Regions from separate parts of the Modestobacter sp. VKM Ac-2979 genome, predicted to be linked through region 3. Evidence: riboswitches for the same ligand, from Rfam matches in the RefSeq annotation. Region 3 holds a riboswitch; each other region holds the start of a gene.

Region 1 (6,946 bases), on a different contig from region 3:
CGATCTGCCCCGGTGGGCTGCAGGCACCCACCGGCGGCGGCACCCTGGCCATCGACCTCACCGACCCCGTCACCGGCGCGCTGCGGGCGACGGTGACCCGCCCGGAGCTGGAACGGCTGGCCCGCCACGGCTGCCGCACCCACCCCGACCGGGACTGCGGATGCGCGGTGCTGGACCGGCCACCGGCCGTCGACCGGTACACGCCGACCCCTGCGCAGTTCCGCTTCGTGCGGGCCCGGGACCGCACCTGCCGGCACCCCGGCTGCCGGCGACCGGCCGCCCGCACCGACCTCGACCACGTCTGCGCTCACCGCGACGGCGGGGCCACCGACTGCACCAACCTGTGCTGCCTGTGCCGGCGACACCACCGGCTCAAGACCCACGCACCCAGATGGCGCTTCACGATGACCGACAACGGCGTCCTGACCGTCACCACACCCTCCGGCGTCACCCGCACCACCCGACCACCGGGCCTCCACACATCCGCCGTCCGCCACCTGGTCGGCAGCGGCGGCCCACCGCCGGACGACGACGACCCGCCGCCCTTCTGACACCCACAACCTGCGGTTGCTCAGGACACGGGGGAGTCGCTGACCTCTCTCACCGCTCGCGAGGGGAGGTCGGCTGGGCGAGTTGAGCCGTCATGCGATCGCGGGGCGAGCGCGACCGCTGGTGCGGGTGTGACACCTGTGCCCCATGGGGCGGGACCGCAATTCCGGGAAGCCAGTGGGCCCTGTTCAGGTCACAGCGCGGGCACAACGGGCCGATAAGCGCATCGTGATCCGTCATCACCTCGCAGCGAGCTCGGCGCGGAGCCCTCAGTGGTTCGACCCGGAGCACCAGGCCGACATCCTCGCGGCCTTCGACAGCCAGCTCACCGCCGGCCTGCACGATCGCGGGCCGAACAGCCCGCGACCGGAGCGGGTCCGCGAGCTGGGCCAGCTGGCCGCGGCCAGCGCGCTGCCGGCCCGCGCAGCGCTGCTGCGCTGGGGTGCGCTGCCCGGCTCGGTCCGCGCGCACCTGCTGACCAGCTGGTACGGCAGCCAGGTCGCCAGGAGCTCAGCCGCCTGACCTCCGCGGGGTGCACACCGGGCCCTTGACGGGTGACGAACCGCGCCCCAGTGCGCGCGGCCGCTGTCGACCCGTGCCGGGTCGAACGGAGCGCCGGCACCGGCCGTTCCGGGTCAGGTGGCGCGCCGCCCACACCCACCCGCACGCCCGCGGCGTCCGGCGCGGACATGGCGCTCAGTCCCAGGGCTCCCCGCAGGCAGCGCAGCGGCCTGCCGCCGTCCGCTCGGTCAGCCGGCCGCAGGCCGGGCACACCTGGTCCAGCCAGCACGCCGGGTCCCCACCCTCCGGCTCGGGCCGCTCCGGCTCCTCCGGCACGACGGCCCTCAGTCCTCGTCCGACGGCGCGAAGCGGGCGAGGGCCTCGATCGACGGGCAGGTGTAGTACGCGCCGGTCAGCGGGGTCAGGTAGCCGGTGAGCCCGTCGCGGATCCCGTCGGTCGCCCCGGCCATCCGGCGGAGCATCTCGGTCAGCCGCCACTGGTCGCGGGCGAACCCGACGAACGCCGTCCCGTGGTCGGTGACCCCGCCGTAGGCGACGTTGCGCCGGAAGATCGGCTTCTCCTCGCCGTCCACCTCGACGGTGGTGCGGGCGACGTGCGCGCTGGGCAGCATCACGTCCTCGGGCAGCTCGACGCTGTCGGGCTTGGTGCGCCCCATCATCATCTCCTGGCCGTGCACGCCCAGGCTCTCCCAGGTGGCGCTGTCGTGCCGCCACACCTGGTAGAGCACGATGCTCGCTCCCGCGCCCGGCTCGCCCGCCGGCACCGCCGCGACCTCGGCGGCGGTCAGCAGCGACGGGTTCTCGGTGCCGTCGACGAAACCGGTCAGGTCCCGGTCGTGCCGGTACAGCCAACCGGTGACCTCCGCGCCCACCCGGGCGACCCCGGCCAGGGCGGCGAGCACGGCGCGCGCGTTGTCGAACACCGCGGTCCGGTCGCCCCCGGCGACCCAGACCCAGGCGTCGTGCTGGGTCGCCGGCATCCGGTAGCGGCCGGCGCCGACGAGGTCCTCGGTCCAGCCCGCGGCGTCCGCCGGGGCGTCGTCCGGGGCGACCTCGGCCCACAGCTCCGGCCGGAGGCCGACCACCACGTTCACCCCTCCGGTGGAGGAGAGCGGACCGATGAGCCCGGCCACCCCGCGGACCAGGTCCGCCGCGGAGCAGCCGGGCTCGAGGTCGAGCTCCAGATAGCAGTGCTCGGGGGTGCCGAGGGCGAAGATGCCCGGCTGCGTCGTCACGCCGCCCACCCTGCCCGACCGGCACGACCCGGCATCAGCTGGTCGGCGGCTCGTCCTTGCCGGCCTCCTCGAGGGCGTCGGCCTCCTCCTTGGTCTTGTGCACGGCCTTGTCGGCGTGCTCCGGCGGGCCGTAGACCGTGTAGAGCACCAGCGGGTTCACGCCGGTGTTCAGGAAGTTGTGCTTCTTGCCGGCGGGGACGACGACGAGGTCACCCTGGGCGACGTTCTTCTTCTGCCCGCCCACGACGGCCTGACCGGTGCCGCTGACGAAGGTGAGGATCTGGTCGATCTCCTCGTGCACCTCCTCGCCGATCTCCCCACCCGGCGGGATCGTCATGATCACCAGCTGGGTGTGCTCGCCGGTCCACAGCACCCGACGGAAGTCGGCGCTCTCCTCGGCGACGGTGGCGATGGTGAAGTGCTCCATGGCTGCCGTTCCTCCTCTGCTCCAGTAGCTCCTGCCGGCGTGTGCCGGCTCATGATCAGTGAAGAGCAGCGCGGCCTCCGGCGCGATCCGAGCCCGCTGGCCGGGCGACACGGGCCGGACGGGCCCTCCGCCCCTGCCGTCCACCGGGCGGGTAGGAGAAGCTGTGTCGGTGCCGGGTACCGGCAGAGCACACGCAGACGAGCACAGGAGACGGCGTTGACGCAGCAGCCAGGAGCCCAGCCGGAGAACGCAGCCCTCGCGGCCGAGCGGGACGAGGCGGCCACCGAGCTCGCCGCGGTCGAGGGTGAGGTGTCGACCCGCGCCGTGGTCGCGGGGGGCGTCGTCGTCGGGCACGACGGCTCGGACTGCGCGCAGGAGGCGCTGCAGTGGGCAGCCGGGCTGGCCGAGCGCGCCTCCTGGCCGCTGCACGTCGTCCGCGGCTGGCGGATCGCCACCGCGCCGCAGCCGGCCAGCTGGGAGCCGGGCTACGTGCCGCCGATCGGCGAGTACGAGCAGGCGGTGCAGGCCGACCTGGAGGCCGACGTCCGGGCCGTGCTGGGCGCTGAGCGGGCCGGCGGGGTCACCTGCCACGTGGTGCACGCGGCCCCGGTGCGCTCGCTGATCGAGGCCGCCCAGGACGCCGACCTCCTCGTCGTCGGTGCCCGCGGGCGGGGCGGCTTCGCCGGCCTGCTGCTCGGCTCGGTCAGCGACCAGGTCACCCGGCACGCCCCGTGCCCGGTCACCGTCGTGCGCAGCCAGCGCAAGGACTGACCCGCGTGGCGGTCCCGCACCCCGTCCCACCGGCCTTCCTGCGGGCGCACACCCGGCTGGACCGCCCGTCGCTCGTCCCCGAGGTGCAGCTGCACGTCGCCGACGACGTCGTCGCGCTCTGGGAGGCGATGGAGACCGAGGGCGGCGGCGCCGGCGAGGACCCGCCGTTCTGGGCCGCGGCCTGGCCCGGCGGCCAGGCGCTGGCCCGGCACGTGCTCGACCACCCGGAGCTCGTCGCCGGCCGCCGGGTGCTCGACCTGGGGGCCGGCAGCGGCCTGGTTGCCGTCGCCGCCGTGCTGGCCGGGGCGAGCGGGGTGCTGGCCAGTGACGTCGACCCGTACTCGCACGCGGCGGTCGGGCTCAACGCCGAGGTGAACGGGGTCACCGGCATCGACGTGGTCGGCGACGTGCTGGACGAGGAGCTGCCGGCGATCGACGTCGTCCTGGCCGGCGACGTCTGCTACGACCGCGAGATGACCGCCCGGGTGCTGCCCTTCCTCGGTGCGGCCTGGCTGCGCGGGGCCACCGTGCTGCTGGGCGACCCCGGGCGCGCGTACGTCCCGAAGGAGGGCCTGCTCGCGCAGGCGGAGTACGACGTGCCCGACGCCGCCGGGGGCGCGGTGCGCCGGACGACGGTGTGGCGGCTCCCCTGAACCTGCGCCGTCCCACCGGCCCCAGCCGTCACTCTGCTCCAAGCCCGCCCCACCGCCGGGTGCGAGCCGTGGCACATGGCGACGAAAGACGCTCCCGGGCATTGTCACGGCCGGGTCACGGCCTCTACCTTGGCCAGGTCCGGTCGGACGTCTCGTCCCCACCCGGGGAGCCCGCACCGGATGCCGCCGAGTCGCTGCCCGCAGCGAACCGGGGACCCACCGCACCACTGGGGTGAATCCCGCCCGGGCAACCGCCCGGCCGGGTAGGGCCGCTTCCCGCCCGAACCCGTCAGCTGACTCGGTAGGCGGCCACGGAAGACCCACGGAGCCCTTCTCTTCATGTCCCGTCGCACCACCGCGTCCTCGTCGGACGAGCAGCTGCCCACCACCGAGGTGCTCCCGCTGCTCTCGACCGGTGACGCCCCGACCGCCCGGCAGACCCGTCGTCGCCAGCCGCCCGGTGGGCTGGGTCGACCGACGCTGTACCTGAGCGTCGCGGCCGCCGGCGCGATCCTGGTCAACGTCCTCGTCGGCGGTGAGCCGGACGCCCGGGCCGAGGCCGCCGTCGAGCCCGCCGGCGTCGCCGCCCAGCTCGACCTGAGCTCGCAGCAGACCGCGACCGCCCTCGTCGACGGGCGGCTGACCGACCGGCTCGGCCAGCTGGCCGCCAACCGCAGCCAGCGCGAGGCCGAGCAGGTCGCCGCCGCCCAGGCGCAGGCCGCCGCCGACCAGGCTGTGCTGGACGCCCAAGCCGCCGAGGCGGCGCGGCTGGCCGCCGAGGCCCAGGCCGCGGAGGAGGCCCGGATCGCCGCCGAGGCCCAGGCCGCCGCCGAGGCCGAGGCCGCGGAGGAGGCGGCCGCCGCTCAGCGGGCCGCCGCCCGCGCGCCCGCGCCGGCCGCCCCCGCTCCCGCCCGGGCGCCGGCGGCCCCGGCCGCCTCGTCCGGCTCGGGCTCGTTCCAGGACTACGCCCTCGGCAAGCTCGGCGGTGACCAGGCGGAGTTCTCCTGCCTGGAGAGCCTCTGGGGCAAGGAGAGCGGCTGGAACCCGAACGCCCAGAACCCGACCAGCACCGCCTACGGCATCCCGCAGTTCCTGGACTCCACCTGGAAGAGCACCGGGATCGCCAAGACCTCCGACGGCTACCGGCAGATCGACGCGGGGCTGATCTACATCAACAACCGCTACGGCTCGCCGTGCGGCGCGTGGTCGCACTCGAAGGCCACCGGCTGGTACTGAGCCACCGGTGGTGCGCAGCGAGGCCCGGGTCCGGCTGGACCCGGGCCTCGCTGCGTCCGGGCCCCCGCGCGGGTGGCCCTCCTGTGCGCCGGCGCGGGACCATCGGGGAGGATCGAGGGGTTCGACCACCGAGACGAGGAGAGCGCTGACCCGTGGGCAAGCACCGCGCACCCGAGGGCGCCGCGACGGACTTCGACGCCGCCACCAGCGCCCTGACGGACGTCACCGGCGACTACACCGTCGACGTCACGCACACCCGGATCGGCGTCCGGGCCCGGCACGCCATGGTGACCACCGTGCGGGGTGCCTTCACCGACTTCTCCGGCACCGCCCACCTGGACACCGCGACGCCGGCGGCCAGCAGCGTCCAGCTGCGGATCGCCACCGCGAGCATCGACACGGGCACCCCGGACCGGGACGCGCACCTGCGCTCGGCCGACTTCCTCGACGTCGAGCAGCACCCCGAGATGGTGTTCGTCTCCACGTCGGTCGAGCAGGTCGACCGGGACGTCTACCGGGTCACCGGCGACCTCACGATCAAGGCGGTCACCCAGCCGGTCTCGATCGACTTCACGCTCACCGGCTCGGCGCTGGACCCGTTCGGCAACATGCGGGTGGGCTTCGAGGGTGCGCTGGCGATCAAGCGCAGCGAGTGGGACCTGACCTGGAACGCGGTCCTCGACACCGGCGGCGTGCTGGTCAGTGACCGGATCCAGGTGGAGTTCGACGTCTCGGCGATCAAGGACGCCTGACCGGCGCGCTGTGTCCCAGGCCACCCCGGCCGCTAGGGTGGCACTCAGTGCCACGTGGCGCGCCGGTGGACCGGCCGGCTCCGCGACGGCAACCCCGGCGACGACGGCGTCGCCCGGGACGAGGCGAGCAGCAGGGAGTCCGCAGGTGGCGAACGCGTGGTTCGAGTCGGTGGCGGAGGCGCAGCGGCGCGCGAAGCGGCGGTTGCCCAAGGGCGTCTACGGGGCGCTGGTGGCCGGGTCGGAGCGCGGGCTCACCGCGGAGGACAACCTCGCCGCCTTCGCCGAGCTCGGGTTCGCCCCGCACACCGCCGGGTTGAGCAACGAGCGGCAGCTGGGCACCACGATCATGGGCCAGCAGGTGTCCATGCCGATCATGATCAGCCCCACCGGCGTGCAGGCGGTCGACCCCGAGGGCGAGGTCGCCGTGGCCCGCGCCGCCGCCTCCCGGGGCGTGGCGATGGGGTTGTCCTCCTTCGCCAGCAAGCCGATCGAGGAGGTCGTGGCGGCCAACCCGCAGACCTTCTTCCAGATGTACTGGGTCGGCACCCGTGAGGAGATGCTCGGCCGGATGCAGCGGGCCAGGGACGCCGGCGCGGTCGGCATGATCGCCACGCTGGACTGGTCGTTCGCCTACGGCCGGGACTGGGGCAGCCCGTTCATCCCCGAGAAGATCAACCTCGAGGCAGCTCGGAAGTACGCGCCCCAGGTGCTGGCCCGGCCGCGGTGGCTGCTCGACTTCGCCCGCACCCGCAAGCTCCCCGACCTCACGGTGCCGAACATGGTGGCCAAGCCCGGCGACGA
Region 2 (6,946 bases), on a different contig from region 3:
CCTGTTCTGGTGGTTTCGCTGCACGGCTGATCGAGCCGCGACGCCCTGAGACGGGGAGGTGCGGCGGGATCGCCCGGCGGTCGACGTGGTGAGTGCGTGTGGTGGTGACGACCGGCTCAGCCGGCGATGGCCTGCGGCAGGGGTGCCGACGTCAGTCCCCAGGCGTCGGCGAGGAGCTCCAGGGTCTGCACCCGGGTCGCCGCGCCGTGCGCGAAGGAGCAGAGGAGGAGCTCGTCGGCGCCGGTCGCGGCTGTGAGGTCCTCGAGCACGCCGACCACCCGGTCAGGGGTTCCGGCGACACCGCCTTCGGGCATCGCCAACATGGCCTGCTCCTCAGCAGGGTCCAGCCGGACCCGGGCGGCGTCATGGGGGCTGAGGAACGGTGTCACCGCGCGCCCGGTCCGCTCGGCGAAGCGCTGCAGGCGGCCCGGCCGGGCGAGTCGCACGACCTCGTGCTGGGTGCGCGCGGCCAGCACGCTGACGCTGACCATGGCATGCGGGTGGGCGCCGGTGTCCACGTCGTCGCGGAACGAGCTCCGGTACAGGTCCAGGACGCCGGCCACCGCTGCGGCAGGTACGCCGTTGTGTCCGGCGAAACAGAACGGCAGGCCCAGCGAAGCGGCCAACTGGGCGCTGTACACGGAGGAGCCCAACAACCACATGACGGGTGCGCCGACGGCGCGTGGCGTCGGACTGATCGGGTGGTGCGCCCGCGACGGGGCGGCCTGCGCGGGTGCCCTCACCCCGAGCATCGCCTGGACCTCGTCCACCTGGTGGGCGAAGTCCTCGCCGCCGAGCCCTGCGGGTGAACGCCGGAGCGCTGCCGCGGTCACCGGGTCCGCGCCGGGCGCCCGTCCGAGGCCCAGGTCCACGCGTCCGGGGTGCAGCGCCTCCAACAGCGCGAACTGCTCAGCCACCACCAGCGGTGGGTGGTTGGACAGCATGACACCGCCGGAGCCGACCCGGATCCGCGCTGTCCGGGCGGCGAGGTGGGCGAGGAGCACCGAGGGGGAGGTGGAGGCCAGCCACGGGGTGGCGTGGTGCTCGGAGACCCAGAACCGCTTGTACCCCAGCTCGTCGGCGCGCTCGGCGAGCCGCGTGGTGTCAGCCAGGGCCTCGGCGCTGGTCTGTCCGGCGGACAGCTGCCCGAAGTCCAGGACGGACAGCGGAACCCTGTTCGTCGGTCCCGCAGACCCCAACTGCTGCACGTGTGGCTCCGATGGTCGGCGATCAGTCGGGGTGTTCCGCGACCACCGTCGACGCTAGGCACGGGCAGGGCAGCCGTCGTTGTCCCACGAGCTCAACAGCGTGCCCGTCTGACTCACCCGGCCCGGAACAGCACCGGTCGTCCGCCGCGGCGCACGTACAGTTGCTGCGTGGACCTGCTCGCCGACCTGTTGCGGGTCGCCGGCGTGACCGGCTCGATCGGCACCCGCATCGAGGCCAGCGGCGCCGCCGGCAGCTGGGGAGTGCGCCTGGACCGGTACCCCGGAGCGGCGGTGCACGCGGTCACCGAGGGATCCGCGTGGCTGACCACCTCCTCGCGCCCGCCACGGCGGCTGGAGTCCGGGGACGTCGTCCTGCTGCCTCCGGGGACCGTGCACGAGCTGACCAGCCGACCGTGGGCCTCCGCGGCATCGTGCGACCGTGCCGCCGCTGCTCGAGCCCGCGAGGTCGGGGACGTGGTCCGGCTGGGGATCGGGCCGGTGGACACCCGCATCGTCACGGTCCACTACCTCCAGGACCCCGGGGCACGAACTCGCGTGCTCACCGCGCTACCCGACGTCGTCCACGTGGGAGCGGGTGCGGGGGCCGGCCACCTTCAGGACACCGTGCGCATCCTGGGCCGTGAGCTCACCGAGCCCGGGATGGCCTCCTCGGTCCTGCTGGACAGGATGATCGACGTGCTGCTCGTGCAGTCGCTGCGGGCCTGGGCAGCAGCGCAGACGGCGACCCAGCCGGGGTCCTGGCTGGCTGGGCTGGGTGACCCGGTCGTGAGCGCCGCCCTGACGTTGATCCACCAGGCACCGGAGCGGGCCTGGACGGCGGAGAACCTGGCAACCGGCATCGCAGTGTCCCGAGCGACCCTGGCGCGGCGGTTCACCGCCGCCCTGGACATGAGCCCCACCGCCTACCTGCTGCGCTGGCGGATGGACCTGGCGGCCGCTCGCCTGCGCGATACCGACGAACCGCAGCAGTCCATCGCACGAGCCGTGGGTTATGCCTCCGTGCACGCGTTCAGCCGGGCCTTCAGCCGTGCCCACGACGAAGCCCCCGGGCGCTTCCGCGACCGGCACCGACGCACCGGGGTCGTCGCCGGCGATCTCGGTGACGCATGTTGAGTGCCACGCCACCGCCGTTCTAGCTGTACCCAGCCAGGACGTCGGTGACAGCTAGGGCATGTCTCTCACATGCGGTTCCAGGCGAGGACGGCATCGAAGACGATGGCCGACGACGTTCAGGAGCTCGGGCCACCGATTCGGTGATCTGGACTGCGCGCATGGCCGAGGCCATGGGTCCGTCCGGTCGGCCGGGGTCCAGGTCCACCCCGGCAGGTGCAACGCTCGACCACCGGATCAGTCAGGCAGCGGCAGGAGTGCGTGCAGGACGCGGCCGGCGCGGTCGGGATCGGGCTGTTCGCCGGTGATGAGGGTCAGGTAGACGTAGGACTCCATGATGCGGACGACGACGTAGCCGAGGTCGTCGAGCGGGATGTCGCTGCACATCTTGCCGGCGTCGAGGGCCTCGGCGAGGAGCGCACGGACCCGGCCCAGCAGCCGCGCCTGGAAGTCGGCGGCGCGGGTGGTGAGCAGGCGCAGCGCCAGTTCGCCCTCGTTCTCCATGAAGACCTGCATGCCGTGGTTGCGGCGTCCGCGTGATCGGCCGCCTGTGGCGCCTGCACATGTACTGGCCCCGGATGGTGCGGCCGGCCGCGATGGTTGGCTGCTGTTACTGGATTGTGACGTTCATCGGGGTTCGTTGTAGCGTCTCGGCCGGTCCGCCCGAGCCCCGATCTCGCCCAGAGGTCCTCGCGCAGACCCCGTCGAACTGCCACCGCTCGCGCGGTGGCAGACCGGGGACCCATCGTTCCCTGGGGTGAATCTCACGTGGCCAGTGCGCCGCAGCGAGTAGGGCTGTCTCCGGCCCGAACCCGTCAGCTAACTCGGTAGACGGTGAGGGAGAACGGAGCTCGCCGCGTTGGCGACGTCGCACGACACCGTCTTGCAGCACCCTGTCCACCCACGCCGCCGCGCCCGATGGCGCGCCGCGGTCACTGCGCCGACGCTGGCCGCCGGTGCTGCCCTGCTGCTGGTGCTCACCGGTCCGGCAGCCCACGCCGCACCTGAGCCCCCGCCGGCCCCGGCAGGCCAACCCGGACTCGCCGGGGCCGAGGCCGCGCTGGCCAGCGTCGAGGCGTCGGTGGTGGCGGCAGAGGAGACCCTGCGGCGGCTGACGGTGGAGGCTGAGGCGGTCGCCGATCGGAGCCTGGTCGCCCAGGCTGCGCTGCTCACAGCCCGGCAGGAGGCCGATGCCCGGGAGGCCGAGCTGACGGCTGCGCAGGCAGCAGTCGGGCAGGCCCGAGCCGACGTCGTCGCACTGGCCCGGCAGAGCTACATGGGCGCTGACGCCTACGGCAGTGCCTCGGCCTTCTTCGCCGCAGGCAGCCCCGAGGAAGTCCTCCAACGAGCCGCCACGCTGGAGCTGCTGGGTGATGACCGGGGCGAGCGACTGGACGAGCTCGAGGTCGTCCAGCGCCAGCAGCAGGCGGCCACCGAGGCGGCGAAGGCCGCCGTGGTTGCCCGCGATGCGGCCGCCGCATCCGCCGCGGAGGCTGAACGGGTCGCCAACGACGAGCTCGCCGCGGCGCAGCAGACCTACGACGCCGCCGTGGGGGACAGGGCCGCGTTGGAGCAGCAGTTGCAGGAGGCGCGGGAGCGGGTGGTCACGCTCGCCGGCGATGCTGCTGCGGGGTCGATGGAACAGCCGGCCGGCAGCGATGTCACTGCGGTACCGACGGAGCAACCGAGCAGTGGCGATGTCGATGCACTACTGGCGGAACGGCTGGACGGTGCGGCTTCCCGGGGAGGTGAGCGGTCGACTTCCGGCGCCGGGATCCCGACGTCGGGGCGGGTGACCTCCTGCTATGGCGCCCGCTGGGGGACCATGCACCACGGCGTGGACATCGCCGCCCCGATCGGCACACCGATCTATGCGCCCGAAGCCGGCGTGGTGCTCCAGGCCGGCCCCGCATCCGGCTTCGGGCTGGCCGTCTACCTGGAGCATGAGGACGGCTCGATCACCCTCTACGGGCACATCGACAGCTACTCGGTCGACGCGGGACAGCAGGTGTCCGCTGGGCAGCAGATCGCGCTGGTGGGCAACACGGGTCAGTCCACCGGCCCGCACCTGCACTTCGAAGTGCATCTGGGTGGGCTCTACCAGAACCGCAGCAACCCGGTTCCGTGGCTGGCCGCCCGCGGCCTGCCGTTGGGCGGAAGCTGCGGCTGACCTCGACAGCCCTCGAACCTCGTTCGGTGACCCCGCTGGGCGGTCAGCGCCGCCGAGCAGTCGCTGCAGTGGGCACTTCGCGCCGGGGTGCGGTCATGATCAGCGTGGGGACGGGCCCGGGTGTCACTCCAAGGGGCCGACGGCCTTCTCGGGTGCGCCAGCCAGGCCGTCGTACCTTCGTGTGGAGGAGGTGGTCCTGGTGGCACGGCTCTGGGCGGCGCTGCTGCTGTTGGCCGCTGTCTTCGCCATGCACGGGATCCAGTGCGCGGCCGCGGGGTCAGCGCTGGAAGACGGGTCCACATCGCTCAGTGCGGCAGCCTCTGTCGATGTACCGGCAGCGTCCGTCCATCTGGGCCCCGTCGCAGGTGCGATGCCCGACCACGGGCACGGTGCCGCCACACCAGAGGCAGACGCCGACGGTGCCACCGGGTCCAGCGGGCTGCCGGCCCCGTGGCACGACGCCCACCTCCTGGCGGTGTGCCTCGCCGTCCTGCTCGCGGGTCTGATGGTTCTCAGGGCCGTGGTGCTCCGCCGAGGCGTGGCGATCCCGCCCGTCCGCGGCTCGCCCACACCGTCCCGCTGGCCCACCGGGTGGTCGAGGCAGCCTCGACCACCCACCCTCTCCGCTCTCTGTCTCCTGCGGATCTAGGCCGAGCAGCTGCACCCCGACAGCTCCCGCTGTCCCGGGGTCCTGCACGCACGCCCACATCCCCCAGACAGGAGACCCAGCATGACCCGCACCAGCATCCGACTCGTCCGCCTCACCGGTGGGCTGATGGCCGCCGTCGTCGTCCTCGCCGGCTGCTCGGACACCGAGCAGACCTCCGCCACCGGTGGCAACGCGGCCGACGACAGCTCCGCCGAGCAGGGCGCGGAGTTCAACGACACGGACGTCGCGTTCGCGCAGGGGATGATCCCGCACCACGAGGGCGCGCTCATGATGTCCGCGGTCGCCATCGACCGCGCCTCCGATCCCCGGGTCGTGGACCTGGCCGAGCGGATCGAAGCAGGTCAGGACCCGGAGATCGACCTCATGACGGCCTGGCTGGAGGAGTGGGGCCAACCGCTCGAGGAGTCCGGTTCGATGGGCGGCATGGACCACGGGTCCGGGGACATGGGCGGCATGGGCATGGACGGCGGCATGGGCATGGAGGAGATGCCTGCGGCCGGCCGGGACTTCGGCCGCATGTGGCTCGACGCCATGATCGAGCACCACGAGGGCGCAGTCGAGATGGCGCGGACCGAGGTCGAGGACGGCCGCAACGCCGAGGCCGTCGACCTGGCTCGCTCGATCAGCGAGGTCCAGGCGCAGGAGATCGAGGAGATGCGGCAGCTGCTCACCGAGCTGGGTGGCTGATCTGTACCGGGTGGGGCGCGGTGCCGTCCGGGCACCGCGCTCCACCTCTCCCGCCCGACGACCCAGGGCCGCGCCTCGCGCGCGGTGCACCAGCGGGCGGTCGACGCAGTCGGCTGCGTCAACCGCCCGTTCAGGGTCACCGGGTGATGGTGTGTTCGGTTTCGGTCTCCCCGACGACGGGGCCAGGGGCGCTCCCGCGGGGGCCACGGGCGAGGACGATGACGAACAGGACGGCCATGACGGCGGTGCCGGCCCACATGGCCTGCTGCCAGCCGTCGACGAAGGCCTCTTGTGCCGCCCGGACGAGTGCGCTGGCCTGGGGGCCGGCCACGTCGGCGGCCGCGAGGCCGTTGGCCAGGCCTTCGCGGGCTGCCGCGACAGCGTCTGCAGGAGCCCCGGCGGGGAGCTGCTGGTCGAGGGCGCTGCGGTAGCCGGTGGCCAGGACGGCACCGAGCAGTGCCACGCCGAGTGCGGTGCCGAGCTCGCGGGTGACGTCGTTGAGGGCGGAGGCCACACCCTGCCGTTCGCGAGGCAGTGCGCGGGTGATGGCCTCGGTGGAGGACGTCATGGCCAGGCCCATGCCCAGCCCGATGGCCAGCAGCCCGGCCAGCACCGAGCGGTAACCGCCCTCGACGGAGACGAAGCTGGCCATCAGCACCAGGCCCACGGTGCCCAGCAGGATCCCGGTGGCCATGGTCAGTCGTGCACCGATGCGTGCGGCCACCTTCGGTGCCAGCCCGGAGGAGGCCATCATCAGCAGCGCCATCGGCATCAGTGCCAGCGTCGAGCGCAGCGCCGACCAGCCCAGCACCGCCTGCAGGTAGGGGAAGAGGACGACGAAGATCCCGGCCTGCACGCCGAAGACGACCAGCAGTGCAAGGGAGCCACTGGCCAGGCCGCGCTCGCGGAAGAGCCGGATCTCCAGGAGCGGGGCCGGCTGGCGCAGCTCCCATGCGATGAACGCGGCGGCGGCCACGGCGCCGCCGAGCAGGCTCAGCAGCGTCGCCGGTGCCGTCCACCCCTGCTCGGGACCTTCGTGGAGGACGAGGATCAGCGCGAGGACGGTGAGCACCGAGGTCA
Region 3 (6,946 bases):
CTGGCGGCCGAGGCCGGGGTGGAGCTGACCCTCGCCGGGCTGCTCCCCGCCGTCGCCCGCGCCGGCGAGCCCGCCGGCACGCTCACCGAGGCGGGTGCGAGGCTCCTCGACCCGTCCGGGCGGCTGCGCGCCGGCGTCCCGCTGTGCCCGCCGGAGGGCGACGCGGGCACGGGCATGGTGGCGACCAACTCGGTCGCTCCGCGCACCGGGAACGTCTCCGCCGGGACGTCGATCTTCGCCATGGTCGTGCTCGAGGGCGCGCTCTCCCGGGCGCACCGCGAGCTGGACCTGGTGACCACGCCGGCCGGTGACCCGGTGGCGATGGTGCACTGCAACAACGGGGCCAGTGAGCTGGACGCCTGGGCCGGGTTGTTCACCGAGTTCGCCCGGGCGCTGGGGTCGCCGGCCGGCACGTCGGAGGTCTTCCAGACCCTCTTCACCGCGGCCCTGGGCGGTACGAGCGACGGCGGCGGGATGCTCGCGTACAACTACCTCTCCGGTGAGCCGATCACCGACTTCGAGGAGGGGCGGCCGCTCTTCCTGCGCTCCCCGGACAGCCCGCTGGACCTGGGCACCTTCGTCCGGACGCACCTGTTCTCCGCCCTGGCCACGCTGCGGATCGGCATGGACGTGCTGCAGAAGACCGAGGGGGTGCGCCTGGACCGGATGTTCGCGCACGGCGGCCTGTTCAAGACCGAGGGCGTGGCGCAGCGGTTCCTGGCGGCCGCGATCGACACCCCGGTCGCCGTCGGCGACGTCGCCGCCGAAGGCGGCGCCTGGGGGATCGCCGTCCTGGCTGCCTTCGCCGCCGGCCGCCCCGCGGGGCAGAGCCTCGCCGAGTACCTGGACACCGCGGTGTTCGGTGACGCGAGCCTGACCACCGCGGAGCCCGACCCCGCCGACGTCGCGGGCTTCGACGCCTTCATGCAGCGGTACGTCGCCGGGCTGCCGGTCGAGCGGGCCGCCGTGGAGCACGTCGCCATCGGCGACCGGCCGGCCGAGCCGCACACCGACGAGACCCCGACCGCCACCACCGAGGAGCAGCCGGCATGACCTCCACCCCGACCCGCACCGAGCAGGGGACGCTGCGCGCCCAGCGCGAGCACGTCGCCCACCTGCACACCTACCTGACCCGCTACGAGCTGGTCACCTGGACCTCGGGCAACGTGTCCGAGCGGGTGCCCGGCGAGGACCTGTTCGTCATCAAGGGCAGCGGCGTCGAGTACGACCAGCTGACCTGGGAGGGCATCACCGTCTGCGACCTCGACGGCAACGCCGTCGACGGCGTCCGGGCCCCCTCCAGCGACACGGCGGCGCACGCCTACGTCTACCGGAACATGCCCGAGGTGAACGGCCAAGTGCACACGCACAGCACCTACGCCGCGGCCTGGGCGGCCCGGCACGAGGAGATCCCCTGCGTGCTCACGGCGATGGCCGACGAGTTCGGCGGGCCCATCCCCGTGGGGCCGTTCGCGCTGATCGGTGACGACTCCATCGGCCAGGGCATCGTGGAGACGCTGCAGGGGCACCGCTCGCCGGCGGTGCTGATGAAGAACCACGGCGTCTTCACCATCGGGCCCTCGGCGAAGGCCGCGGTCAAGGCCGCCGTCATGACCGAGGACGTCGCCCGCACCGTGCACCTCTCCCGCCAGCTGGGTGAGCCCGTCCCGATCGCGCAGGCGGACATCGACTCGCTGTACGCGCGCTACCAGAACGTCTACGGACAACGATGAGCACGAAGGAGCAGCAGGTGGCATTCGAGGGTTCGGAGATCTGGTTCCTCACCGGCAGTCAGGGGCTGTACGGCGAGGAGACCCTCCAGCAGGTCGCCGAGCAGTCGCAGCGGGTCGCCGCGACGCTGGACGGCGCCGACGCCGTCCCGGTCCGGGTGGTCTGGAAGCCGGTGCTCACCGACGCCGGTGCGATCCGGAAGATGATGGGCGAGGCGAACGAGGACCCGAACTGCCTCGGCGTCATCACCTGGATGCACACCTTCTCGCCGGCGAAGATGTGGATCTCCGGGCTGGACGCGCTGCGCAAGCCGCTGCTGCACCTGCACACCCAGGCCGACGCCGCCCTCCCGTGGGCGACGATCGACATGGACTTCATGAACCTGAACCAGGCCGCCCACGGCGACCGCGAGTACGGGTTCATGCTCACCCGGCTGCGCACGCCGCGCACCACCGTCTCCGGCCACGCGGGCAGCCCGCGGGTGCAGGCCCGGGTCGGTTCCTGGGCCCGCGCCGCCGCCGGTGCGGCCGCCGCCCGCGGCCTCAAGCTGGCCCGGTTCGGTGACAACATGCGGAACGTCGCGGTCACCGAGGGCGACAAGGTCGAGGCGGAGATCCGCTTCGGCATGTCGGTGAACACCTGGGGCGTCAACGACCTGGTCGAGGTGGTCGACGCGGTCGCCGACTCCGCCGTGGACGCGGTCGTCGCCGAGTACGGCGACCTCTACGAGATGGACGCCGACCTGCGCCCGGGTGGCGAGCGGCACTCTCATGTCCGCTACCAGGCCCGGATCGAGGTGGCCCTGCGCCAGTTCCTCACCGAGGGCGGCTTCGGTGCGTTCACCACGAACTTCGAGGACCTCGGCGGCCTGCGCCAGCTCCCCGGCCTGGCCGTGCAGCGGCTGATGGCCGACGGCTACGGCTTCGGCGGCGAGGGCGACTGGAAGACCTCTGCCCTGCTGCGGGTGCTCAAGGTCGCCGCCCAGGGGCTGCCCGGCGGCACGTCCTTCATGGAGGACTACACCTACGACCTCGCCTCGGAGACCCCGAAGATCCTCGGTGCCCACATGCTCGAGGTGTGCCCGACGATCGCCGGGGACAAGCCGCGGCTGGAGGTGCACCCGCTGGGCATCGGCGGCCGCGAGGACCCGGCCCGGCTGGTGTTCACCGCTGCCCCCGCCGCCGGCATCATGGTGGGCTGGTGCGACCTGGGCGACCGGTTCCGCTGGGTGGCCAACGAGATCGACGTCGTCGAGCCGTCCGAGCCGCTGCCGAACCTCCCGGTCGCCCGGGCGGTCTGGGAGCCCCGGCCGGACTTCGAGACGGCGACCGAGGGCTGGCTGACCGCCGGCGGGCCGCACCACACGGTGCTGTCCACCCAGCTGGGGGCCGACGAGCTGACCGACCTGGCGGAGGTGTTCGACACCGAGCTGGTGCTCATCGACGCCGACACCACCCGGCGCAGCCTGGCCAAGGAGCTGCGCTGGAGCGCGGCCTACCACCGGCTCAACCAGCGCCTCTGAGGACGGACGACGCCCCGGCCGGTTGCCCGGCCGGGGCGTCGTCGTGCCGGTGGTCCGGTCGCCCGGACCACCGGTGCGGGTCGGTCAGCGCGGAACCGCGCCGACCGACCCGTCGCGCTGGTCGATCAGTACCAGTTGTTGGCCTGGAAGTGCGCCCACGCGCCACACGGGGTGCCGTAGCGGTCGCTGATGTAGCCCAGGCCCCAGGTGATCTGGGTCGCCGGGTTGGTGCGCCAGTCCGGGCCGGCCGAGGCCATCTTCGAACCGGGCAGCGCCTGCGGGATGCCGTAGGCGCTGGAGTTCGGGTTGTCGGCCGTGGTCTCCCAGTTGCTCTCCTTCTCCCACAGGGCGTCCAGGCAGTCGAACTCGCCGGGGCCCCAGCCGCGCTCGGCGACCATGGTCCGGGCGATGGACCGGGGGTCACCGCTGGCGGTCCGGTCGGCGCTGCGGCTGGCGGGCTGCTCGACCGGGCGGCTGGGTGCCGGGGCCGCAGGTGCGGCCGCCCCGCCGCCGAGGGTGAGGGTCTGGCCGACGCGGAGCACGTTCGGGTCGCCGCCGATGGTGCCGCGGTTGGCGGCGTAGAGGGCCTGCCAGGTGGTGCCGTGCTGGGCGGCGATCTTGCCGAGGGTGTCGCCGGAGCGCACCACGTAGGTGCCGGTCGCCGCCGCGGGTGCGGCTGCCGGTGCAGCCGCCGGGGCCGCCCCTCCGCCGATGGTCAGCACCTGGCCGACGCGCAGCACGTTCGGGTTGCTGCCGATGGTGTCGCGGTTGGCGGCGTGGATGTCCTGCCAGGTGGTGCCGTGGCTGGCGGCCAGCTCGTTGAGCGTGTCACCGGGGCTGACGGTGTGGCTGCCGGTGTGGGCCGCGGCCGGTGCGATGACCCCGAAGGACATCGCCGCGGCTGCCGCGACGACCATGGCGGGGCGTGCCGCCGAAGCGAAGGCGGAGCGCTCGGTGGAGCGGTCGCGCCGTGCCGTGAAGCGATTGAGCATGGGTGTGTGTGCCTCTCGCCGCCTGCGGAGTTAGCTGTCGGGTTCGGGCGAGAGCTGCCCGGCCGCGTGCTGCGGCTTCACCCCAAGGCCCGGAGGCCTGGTCCTGCGAGGTGGGTCCCCCGCGCCTGCCCGTGGTCTCGTGACGTCCGGGCGACGGTGGGCAGGTTCGGCGGTGCCGTCGTCCGGAGCCCGCCGTGCGGCGGACGGAGACAACGGTAGGCAGGCCGTCGGCCGGGGGAGCCGGTCGGCGACGAGCTTTCCCGGGCTCCCCGACGCGGTCAGCACGAGCTGTGACGGATCATGGACGCGGCGTGCGCCGGTGCCCCGAGGTCGTCTCCCGGCGCAACGGCTCAGCGGCCGGTGAGCACGACCGGCAGGTCCTGCAGCCCGCGGATGACGAACTCCGGGCGGCGCCGGGCCGGGCGGGCCAGCTCCAGCCGGGACGTCCGGCTCAGCAGTGCACCGAAGGAGGCCTGCAGCTCCACCCGGGCCAGCGGGGCACCGATGCAGAAGTGCACCCCGGCCCCGAAGGAGATGTGCGGGTTGTCCGCGCGTCCGACGTCGAGAGTGTCCGGGTCGACGAAGACGGCCGGGTCGCGGTTGGCGCTGCCCAGCAGGGCGGCGATCTTCTGTCCCCGAGCGACGGTGACCCCGCCGATCTCGACGTCCTCGGTGGCGGTGCGCTCGAACAGCTGCAGCGGTGAGTCGTAGCGCATCAGCTCCTCGATCGCCGTCGGCAGCAGGGCCGGGTCCGCGCGCAGCCGGGCGAGCTGGTCGGGGTGCTCCAGCAGCGCCAGCAGGCCGTTGCCGCTGACGTTGACCGTCGCCTCGTGGCCGGCGTTGAGCAGCAGGATGCAGGTGGTCACCAGCTCGTCCTCGGTGAGCCGGTCGCCCTCGGCGTCGCGCACCGTGACCAGGTGGGTGAGCAGGTCCTCGCCCGGTGCGGTCCGCCGCTCGGCGGCCAGCTCGCGCAGGTAGGCGACGAACTCGGCGGCGGCCCGCTCGGCGTCGGCCTCGATCTCCGACGTCCGGCCGTACTCGTACATCTTCACGATCGCGTTCGACCACGGGCGCAGCAGCGGCCGGTCGACCGCCGGCACCCCGAGCAGCTCGGCGATGACTGCGACCGGCAGCTCCTCGGCCATGCCGGACAGCACGTCGACGCCGGTCGCGCCGGCGGAGCGCTCGACGAGGGAGTCGACGAGCGAGTCGGCCAGGTCCTGGACCCACGGTCGCAGCCGCTCGACGTGGCCGCGGGCGAACGCCGCGCTGCTCAGCCGGCGCAGCCGGGTGTGCGTGGGCGGCTCCATCTCCAGGATGGCGTTGCGGTGGATCAGGTTGAAGCTCTCGAACCGCTCGGTGGGGGTCCGGTCCGACCAGATCCGGCCCAGCCGTCGATCCCGGAGGACGGCGTTGGCCTCGGCGTGGCCGAAGGCCAGCCACAGGCCCTGCCGCTCGTCCCACTGCACCGGCGCTGCGGCGCGGGCCACGGCGAACGCGGGATAGGGATCGGCGACCAGCGCGGGGTCGGTCAGGTCGAACGGGACGGGAGCCGGTGTCACCGGAAGAGCCTACGGGCGGCAGCCGGACGGGACGCCGTCCCCCGGTCGCCGACGGCGCCTCCTACGCTCGCAGGCATGGCCCGCTCCACGACCCGCCGCCGCCCCGCCGCCCCTGCCGCGACCGACGGTGAGACCAACCCGAAGGCGCCCTGCCCCTGTGGCTCCGGTCGCCGCTACAAGCACTGCCACGGCTCCGGCTACGGCCAGCCGGTGCTCCGCCCGTTCGAGGGCCTGCCCGGCGAGGTCGACTGGGTGGCGCTGCGCGAGCTCGTGCCGGCCGCCACCGCCAAGCTGACCACCACGGAGGGCCGGTCGGTCACGCTGGCCAGCGTGCTCCCCGGCGGCACCCCTGCCCTGGTGCGGGCCAACGGCGAGATCCTGCTCGGCGTCCAGCTGCAGACCTCCTCCGACGACGTCAGCCGCGACCTCGGCACCGCGCTCGCCGCCGCGCTCGAGGCGCCGGCCGGCGCCCCCGTCGACCCGGGCCCCATCGGTGCCGCCGGCTCGGCCGGGCCGCGGCTGCAGGAGCTGCTGGACCTCTCGGCTCCGTTCGAGGTCACCGTGCACGACGACTTCGAGTTCTGGCTGGAGGGCGCCGACGTCGACGCGACCGCCCGCGCGAGCCTGCAGCAGGCCAACGAGATGGTGATGCCCACGGTGCGGCTGGACGGGCTGGAGGCCGCCTACTGGTGCCGGCCCACCACCGAGCGCGGCCACGTGCGCTGGGTGCGCCCCGAGCCGGAGGAGGCGCTGCTGGACGCCCTGGCCCGGCTCGGCGCGGCCGAGCAGCTGAGCCTGGGGGAGGGCACCCGCTACGCCGGCGCCTTCCGCGCCCTCGGGCTCGTCGTCCCGGTGTGGGACGTGCCCGGCGCCGTGCCCGGTGCCGAGTGGGCCGGCCCCTCGGCCGAGCTGCACTCCCGGCTGGACGCTGCGCTGGCGGTCACCGAGCCGCTGGACGCGGACGAGCGACGGGCCCGCGCGGGGCTGCTGTCCCGGCAGGTCACGCTCCGCTGAGCCGGCGGACCCGGCCCCCTCGGCGACTGCGGCGAGAGGGCCGGGCCAGGCCTACCGTGGGGGCCGCACAGCAGAGCTGAGAGAGGACGAACGTGGGCCACGAGCACGGCGGCATGGGTGCGATG
Region 4 (6,946 bases), on a different contig from region 3:
CCGAGGAGCCAGCGGAGTACTGGTCGGCCCGCAGCCGGCTCAGCTGGCGCTGACGGTCGTTTCGCCCGCCCGGCGGCCCGGGTAGGGCGGCGACCATGGCCACGCACACCCCGTTCGGGACGATCGGCAAGGGCAAGCGCGGGATCAGCACGCTGGGCTGGGTGCTCCGCGGGGCCGCCGCCGGCGCAGCGGGGACGACCGCGCTCAACGCCGTCACCTACCTGGACATGGTCGGCCGGGGCCGGGGCACCAGCTCCACCCCCGAGCAGACGGTCGAGGTGCTCGCGGAGAAGGCCCACGTGTCGATCCCGGGCGACGAGGAGACCCGGCAGAACCGGGTCCAGGGCCTCGGTCCGCTCACCGGGCTGGCGGCCGGGGTCGGGGTCGGGGTGCTCGCCGGGCTCGCCCGGGCGGCCGGCTTCCGCTCCCAGCCCCTCGTCGGGACGGCGCTGACCACGATCGGCGTGCTGATCGGCACCAACGGCCCGATGACCGCGCTCGGGATCACCGACCCGCGCACCTGGTCGGCCACCGACTGGGTCAGCGACGTCGTCCCGCACCTGGCCTACGGCGTCATCGTGAAGACGACGATGGACGCGTTCGACCTCCCCTGACGGCGGACCCGCCCGTTCGCGGTGGCCTCGGGACTGGTCCGGTGGGCCAGACTGGCGCCGTGGACGAGATCACCACCGAGGCGGAGCTGCGCGAGCTGCTGGGTGAACCGGCGCCGCGCGCCGCCACCAAGGACCGCCCCTGCCTGGACGCGATCGACCGGGACTGGCTGGCCGCCTCACCGTTTTGCCTGGTGGCGACCTCGGCGGCCGACGGGAGCTGCGACGTCTCCCCGAAGGGCGATCCGCCCGGGTTCACCGTCGTCCTGGACGACCGGACGATCGCGCTGCCCGAGCGCGCCGGCAACCGTCGTGCCGACGGGTTCCGCAACATCCTGACCAACCCGCACGTCGGGTTGATCTACCTGGTGCCCGGTCGCAGCGACACCTTCCGGGTACAGGGCCGGGCCCGCCTGGTGCGCGACGAGGACCTGCTGGACCGGATGCTCGTCCGCGGACACCGGCCACTGCTGGCCATGGTCGTGGAGATCGAGTCGGTCTTCTACCACTGCGCCAAGGCGTTCCTGCGGTCGCAGCTGTGGGACCCGGCGACCTGGGATCCCGGGGCGTTGCCCTCCCGGGCCCGGATCGCGCACGCCCAGGAGGCTGCCGCCACGCCACTGGCCGAGCTGCAGCAGTACTACGGCGAGCAGTACGCCGCCGGCCTGTACCCCAGCGCCCGACCGTCCGGCGCCTGACGCCTAGGGCGCCGTCCAGCCACGTTCGTCGACCCCGCCGGGCACGGGTGCCTCGGGGTCGTAGGGCGTACGGGTGAGCACGAACGTCGCCAGGTCCAGGTGGTCGGGAGCGATCCGCAGCGTCTCGCCCGCGTAGTAGCCGTCCAGCCCGACCCACGTGCCGTCCGCGCGGGGAGCGAACCGGCTCGCCCGGCCGGACCGGCCGGGCAGCGGCCCCAGGTGCAGCAGGCCACCGGACTGGGCGCGCAGCACCAGCGGAGCCGGCCCCCAGAACCAGACGCCGAGCGAGTCCAGCGGCAGCGGCGGCGGGGACGGCACCCAGGCGTCGACGATCCGGGGCTCGGCGGCCCGCAGGTCGGCCAGCAACCCGGGCACCAGCGGGTCGAGCCCACTGGTCGTGTTGGCCAGCATCACCGCTCCGACCTGCTCGGACCGGTCGACGAAGACCCCGGCGAGGAAGCCTGGCATCGAACCGCCGTGGCCGATGAGGGTGTGCCCGTCGACCCGCAGGACCTGCACCCCCAGCCCGTACGCCGACCACCCGGGGGACGACGAGTCGATCCCGGCCGGCACGGTCATCTCCTCCAGCGTCGCCGGGGAGAGCACGTCGCCGGTGTCGCCGAGCAGGAAGGCGGCGAACCGGCCGAGGTCGGCCAGCGTCGCCCACAGCTGGCCGGCCGCGGCCATGACGCCGGCGTCGTGCTCGGGCTCGGGCAGGACGACGTCTGCCCACGGGTGCACCCCCGCACCCTGCGCCGCCCGACCGGTGGGCCGCGGGGTGGTGCGCTCCATGCCCAGCGGCAGCAGCACCTCGTCCCGGACCACCTCGGCCCAGGAGCGCCCACGATGCCGGGCGACCAGCTCACCGAGCAGCCCGAACCCGAGGTTCGAGTAGTGGAACCGCCGGGCGCTGCCCAGGACGACGTCGTCGTCGGTCAGCCGGAGCTCGGCCAGCGACCCGCCGGGGACGCGCTCCCACCAGCCGCCGGGGCTCTCCGAGCTCGCGCCGGCGAGGTGGGCGAGCAGCTGGCCCACGGTGCGCTCCCCGAAGGGGGTGTCGGGGACGTGCTCCTCGAGCAGGTCGTCGAGCCCCAGGCGGCCCTCGTCGCGCAGCCGGAGCACGGCCAGGGCCGTCACCGTCTTGCTGATCGAGCCCAGCCGGTACTGCACGTCGGTGTGCGGCTCGGCGACGTCGCCGCGACCGGCCGACCAGGCCAGCCCGCCGTCCCGGACGACGCCCGCGACCAGGCTGGGTGCCCGGCCGTCGCGCTGGACCCGTGCGGTGCGGGCCAACAGGGTGCGGGCGGTGGCGGGCAGGACGGGGGTGACCATCGTGCGCTCAGCCGGCCCGGACCGGCGTGGTGGCGTCCACCGGCAGCCGGCCGGTACGCCGGGCCCAGCGCTCGAACCAGATGGTCACCAGTGGCGGGATGGAGGCGGCCAGCGCCAGCAGCCCGGTGGCCGGGGTCCAGCGGAGCACCCGCCACGCCAGCAGGGCGACGACGACGTAGGCCACGAACACCGCACCGTGGACCGGGCCGAAGACCTGCACGCCCAGCTCCGAGGCCTGCAGCACCCGCTTGACGAACATGCCGGCCAGCAGGAGCACCCAGGAGACGGCCTCGGCGATGGCGACGACGCGGAAGACGCGGGCGACCCTCGTGGGGTCGGTCAGTGCGGCGGGCACGGTGCTCCTCGGGGTGGGCATGGCGTGGGCTGTACCTCATCGTGCCCGGCGGGACGGGGTGCCGGTGCGCGTACCCGGGTGATCGTCGCCACCGGGTCCGGACGCGCCGGTGCCCCGGCCGCCGTCAGGCGACCGGGGCACCGGCGGGTGTCGCGGGGTGGTGCAGCTGTCAGCCGGCGACCCGACGCATGGCGGTGATGGGGCCCATGGCGTCGATGCTGGCGACCTTGACCACGTCACCCGACGTCGGCGCGTGGACCATCTGGCCGTTGCCGATGTAGATGCCGATGTGGCTGACCGGGCTGTAGTAGGCGATGAGGTCGCCCGGCTGCAGCTCGCCGCGGGAGACCGCCCGGCCCGACGCCGCCTGCTGCCGGCTGCTGCGGGGCAGGTTGACCCCGGCCGCGGCGTAGGAGTACTTCACCAGCCCGGAGCAGTCGTAGGAGTTCGGGCCGGTGGCGCCCCAGACGTAGGGCTTGCCGCGCTGGGCCATCGCGGTGCTCACCGCGGTGGCGGCAGCGCCGCTGCTGGCCACGACCGGCGCGGCCGGAGCCGGTGCCGGCGCCGCAGCGGCGGCCGGGGCGGGGGCGGCCGCACGGGCAGCGGGGGCCGTGCGCTCGTCGCGCGAGGCGGTCTGGGCGTTGTTGCGCTCCGCCGCCGCGGCGGCCTGGGCCTCGCGCTCGGCTGCGGCTGCCGCCGCTTCTGCGGCCGCGTGCTGCTCGGCCAGGATGCGAGCGCGCTCGCGCTCCTCGGCGGAGAGCCGGTCGTACTCGGCCTGGTACTCGGCGATCTGCTCGTTCAGGTCGGCCTGCTGGGCAGCGACCTCAGCGACCTGGGCCTCCGCGTCGGCGGCGGCCTTCTCGGCAGCGGCCTTCGCCTCGTCGGCGCTGACGGTGGCCTGCTGCGCGACCCCGAGCACCTCGTTGTTGTGCCCGGCGATGCTGTCCAGCGTGCCCATCCGGTCGAGCATCTCGTCGGCGGAGGAGCTGGTGAGCATGGCCTGCAGCGAGGAGAGCTGCTCACCGGTGAAGGCGCTGCGGGCGACCTGGCGCACGTGGTCACGGGCCTCGACCACGGCCGCCTCGGCGGCGACGAGCTCGGCGGCGGCGGCGTCCGAGGCGGCCTTCATGCTGGTCAGCACGTCGGTCGCTTCGTGCATCTTCTCGGTGACGACCTCGAGGTCGTGACCACGGGCGGCGATGAGCTCGGCCGCCTCCTGCGAGGTGGTGGGTGTTTCAGGAGCCGCCAGGGCGGGCACCGGTGCGAGGGCGACGCCACCCGCGACGAACAGAGTGAGCAGGGCCCGTCGGCCGTTGCGGCCACGACGGACAGAGATGTGCGAACTCGCCATGTTCGGCGGGTGTGTCCTTTCTTCCACCTGCCGCCTACCGAGTTAGCTGACGGGTTCGGGCGGGAAGACGCCCGGCTCCTCGGGCCCGCGAGCGGGCCGTGCGGAGCTTCACCCCAGTGCTGCGGTGGGTCCCCGGTCCACGAGCCCGCGAGTGTTGCGGCGAGCCGTGTGGTTCGGCGGCGGTCCTGTCGGTGGTCACCCGGGTGGGCGACTGCGCTGCCCGTCAGGACCGCTGGTGACCGTACGTGCGTTATGTGCTCGTGACAAACGACTGGGGTCAATTTGTGGAAATCCCCGGGCGTGTGCTGCAACACGCTCACCGAGCGTGACAGGCTCGCCGCGTGAAGGGCCTGGCACAGCGGGAGTTCTGCCTCGTGCTGCTCCGCCGCATGGCCGACACGCGACCCGACCTGGTCTCCGAGGCGTTGCCCAGACTCGGCGCCGACCGGGCCGAGGCGCGTGCCGCGCACCGTCGTTGGCGCGCGCTCCATCACACAGAGCGAGCACCGCGCGGGCTCGTGCTGCGCGCTGCCGTGCTCGGTCCATCCGCCGAGCAGGAGGACCGCCGGTTCGGTGACGTCGACCTCGTCGTCCGGCGGTGGCCGCTGCCGCTGTGGCCGCACCTGCGGTGGGAGGTGCTGGGCGGCCCGGACGGCGCGGTGCTCCACGAGCAGCTGGTCCGCGCGCCCGGTTCCGCCGTGCCGGCCGCCGCACCGGGGGCCCTGCGCGTCTGGGAGCACGTGGTGGACGACGTCGTGACCCTGCCCGGCGCGGCCGCGGTGGACCCCGGCGTCCCGAGTCGCTTCGAGGTGCACCTCCCCGGCCGGGTGCGGGCCCGGTTCGTGTGGGGGCTGCTGCAGCAGGTGGACGACGGCGCGCCAGGATGACCCGGTGCCGACCCTCTCCGCCGCCTCGTGGGACGACCCGGACGTCGCCGCGCTGACCGCCGCCCAGCAGGTCGAGCTGCGGGCCCGCTACGGCGGTGCGAGCGAGCCGGGGGTGCCGCCGTCTGCCGCCGACGTCGCCGTCGTCCTCCTCGCCCGGGACGACGACGGCACGCCGATCGGCTGCGGCGCGCTGCGGCCCCTCGGGGACGGCACCGCCGAGCTCAAGCGGATGTACGTCGTCCCGGCGGCGCGTGGGCGGGGCGTCTCCCGGCTGCTGCTCACCGCGCTGGAGGCCGAGGCGGTGGGGCGGGGCTGGACCACCGTGTTGCTGGAGACCGGGCCGCGCCAGCCCGAGGCGGTCGGGCTGTACACCGCGGCCGGCTACCGGCCGATCCCGGCGTTCGGGCACTACGTGGACGACCCGTTCTCGCTCTGCTTCGCTCGGGAGCTGGCGTGAGCACCGCAGCCCGGTACGACGCCGTCGTGGTGGGCGGCGGCCACAACGGGCTGGTCGCCGCCGCCTACCTGGCCCGCGCGGGCTGGTCGGTGCTCGTGCTGGAGCGGCGGGCCGTGCTCGGCGGCGCCGCGGTCAGCGAGCAGGTCTTCCCGGGCGTCGGCGTCCGGCTGTCGGCCTACTCCTACCTGGTCAGCCTGCTGCCCGACCGGGTCGTCACCGACCTGGCGCTGCCGATCACCCTGCTGGACCGGGCGGTCGCCTCCTACACCCCGCTGCGCCGCGGCGGTGCGGCCACCGGGCTGCTGGTCGAGCGGGACGAGGGGCCGGAGACGGCGGCCTCCTTCCGCGCCCTCACCGGCTCGGACGCCGAGTTCGCCGGCTGGCAGCGGTTCTACGGCCGACTGACCACCCTCGCCGAGGACCTGGCCCCCACCCTGACCGGACCGCTGCCCAGCGAGGCGGCGGTCACCGCGCGCCTGCGGGACCCGGAGATCTGGCGCGACCTGCGGGAACGGCCGCTGGCCGACGTCGTCGCCGACCACCTGACCGACGACGAGGTGCGGGGCATCGCGCTCACCGACGGGCTGATCGGCACCTTCGCCGACGTGCACGCCGCCGACGGCCTGGCCGGCCGGTGCTTCCTGTACCACCTCATCGGCAACGGCACCGGCCGCTGGCGGGTGCCGGTCGGTGGGATGGGTGCGGTCAGCGGCGCGCTGGCCGACGCAGCCCGGGCGCGCGGTGCCGCACTGCTCACCCGCGCCGAGGTCACCGCGGTCGAGACCCGGGCCGACGGCGTCACCGTGCACTGGACCGACGCCGACGGGACGGCGCACGCGGCCGACGCCGGGCACCTGGTCAGCGGCGCGGCCCCGGCCGTGCTCGACGAGCTGCTGGGCGCCGCCCCGGCGCCGCGGCCGTCGGGGTCGCAGCTGAAGGTCAACATGGTGCTGCGCCGGCTGCCCGGGCTGCGGTCCGGCGCGGATCCCCGCCGGGTCTTCAGCGGCACCGTGCACGTCGACGAGGCGGCCGGCCAGCTCGACGCCGCGTACGCGCAGGCCGCGGCCGGGCAGCTGCCCGAGGTGGTCCCCTTCGAGGTGTACTGCCACTCGCTCACCGACCCGTCGATCGTCGGCGACACCGGGCTGCACACCCTGACCCTGTTCGGGTTGCACACGCCGGCCGAGCTCTACGCGGCCGACCCCGTCGGGACCCGGACGGAGGCGGTGCGGCGGGTGCTGGCCCAGCTGGACGC

What was found. A riboswitch is a leader RNA that binds a small molecule or an ion and turns the genes downstream of it on or off. The one in region 3 is predicted to bind cyclic di-AMP.
Region 1: linked by a shared signal. The riboswitch ahead of O2W15_RS21855 (transglycosylase SLT domain-containing protein) and the one ahead of O2W15_RS17660 (LysM peptidoglycan-binding domain-containing protein) in region 3 are both predicted to bind cyclic di-AMP.
Region 2: linked by a shared signal. The riboswitch ahead of O2W15_RS10770 (peptidoglycan DD-metalloendopeptidase family protein) and the one ahead of O2W15_RS17660 (LysM peptidoglycan-binding domain-containing protein) in region 3 are both predicted to bind cyclic di-AMP.
Region 4: linked by a shared signal. The riboswitch ahead of O2W15_RS07240 (C40 family peptidase) and the one ahead of O2W15_RS17660 (LysM peptidoglycan-binding domain-containing protein) in region 3 are both predicted to bind cyclic di-AMP.

What each region holds. Positions count from the first base shown of each region.
Region 1 covers NZ_JAPVBO010000008.1:163,152-170,097, forward strand. The annotation lists gene O2W15_RS21825 (HNH endonuclease signature motif containing protein) at 1-551, shown strand, start outside; gene O2W15_RS21830 (hypothetical protein) at 778-1,071, shown strand; gene O2W15_RS21835 (Dyp-type peroxidase) at 1,395-2,306, opposite strand; gene O2W15_RS21840 (cupin domain-containing protein) at 2,341-2,733, opposite strand; gene O2W15_RS21845 (universal stress protein) at 2,950-3,504, shown strand; gene O2W15_RS21850 (class I SAM-dependent methyltransferase) at 3,510-4,157, shown strand; cyclic di-AMP (ydaO/yuaA leader) riboswitch at 4,332-4,480, shown strand; gene O2W15_RS21855 (transglycosylase SLT domain-containing protein) at 4,497-5,393, shown strand; gene O2W15_RS21860 (YceI family protein) at 5,546-6,145, shown strand; gene mftD (pre-mycofactocin synthase MftD) at 6,291-6,946, shown strand, end outside.
Region 2 covers NZ_JAPVBO010000003.1:404,790-411,735, reverse strand. The annotation lists gene O2W15_RS10785 (LLM class flavin-dependent oxidoreductase) at 117-1,208, opposite strand; gene O2W15_RS10780 (AraC family transcriptional regulator) at 1,377-2,342, shown strand; gene O2W15_RS10775 (QsdR family transcriptional regulator) at 2,577-2,855, opposite strand; cyclic di-AMP (ydaO/yuaA leader) riboswitch at 3,032-3,187, shown strand; gene O2W15_RS10770 (peptidoglycan DD-metalloendopeptidase family protein) at 3,313-4,509, shown strand; gene O2W15_RS24000 (DUF6153 family protein) at 4,430-5,158, shown strand; gene O2W15_RS10765 (DUF305 domain-containing protein) at 5,240-5,866, shown strand; gene O2W15_RS10760 (MFS transporter) at 6,003-6,946, opposite strand, start outside.
Region 3 covers NZ_JAPVBO010000006.1:69,909-76,854, forward strand. The annotation lists gene O2W15_RS17645 (xylulokinase) at 1-1,053, shown strand, start outside; gene O2W15_RS17650 (L-ribulose-5-phosphate 4-epimerase) at 1,050-1,733, shown strand; gene araA (L-arabinose isomerase) at 1,730-3,253, shown strand; gene O2W15_RS17660 (LysM peptidoglycan-binding domain-containing protein) at 3,379-4,245, opposite strand; cyclic di-AMP (ydaO/yuaA leader) riboswitch at 4,270-4,368, opposite strand; gene O2W15_RS17665 (cytochrome P450) at 4,596-5,807, opposite strand; gene O2W15_RS17670 (DUF5926 family protein) at 5,883-6,821, shown strand; gene O2W15_RS17675 (cytochrome c oxidase assembly protein) at 6,914-6,946, shown strand, end outside.
Region 4 covers NZ_JAPVBO010000002.1:551,889-558,834, reverse strand. The annotation lists gene O2W15_RS07265 (aldo/keto reductase) at 1-53, shown strand, start outside; gene O2W15_RS07260 (hypothetical protein) at 96-614, shown strand; gene O2W15_RS07255 (pyridoxamine 5'-phosphate oxidase family protein) at 674-1,309, shown strand; gene O2W15_RS07250 (serine hydrolase domain-containing protein) at 1,313-2,641, opposite strand; gene O2W15_RS07245 (DUF3817 domain-containing protein) at 2,649-3,017, opposite strand; gene O2W15_RS07240 (C40 family peptidase) at 3,166-4,347, opposite strand; cyclic di-AMP (ydaO/yuaA leader) riboswitch at 4,364-4,519, opposite strand; gene O2W15_RS07235 (hypothetical protein) at 4,689-5,234, shown strand; gene O2W15_RS07230 (GNAT family N-acetyltransferase) at 5,239-5,691, shown strand; gene O2W15_RS07225 (phytoene desaturase family protein) at 5,688-6,946, shown strand, end outside.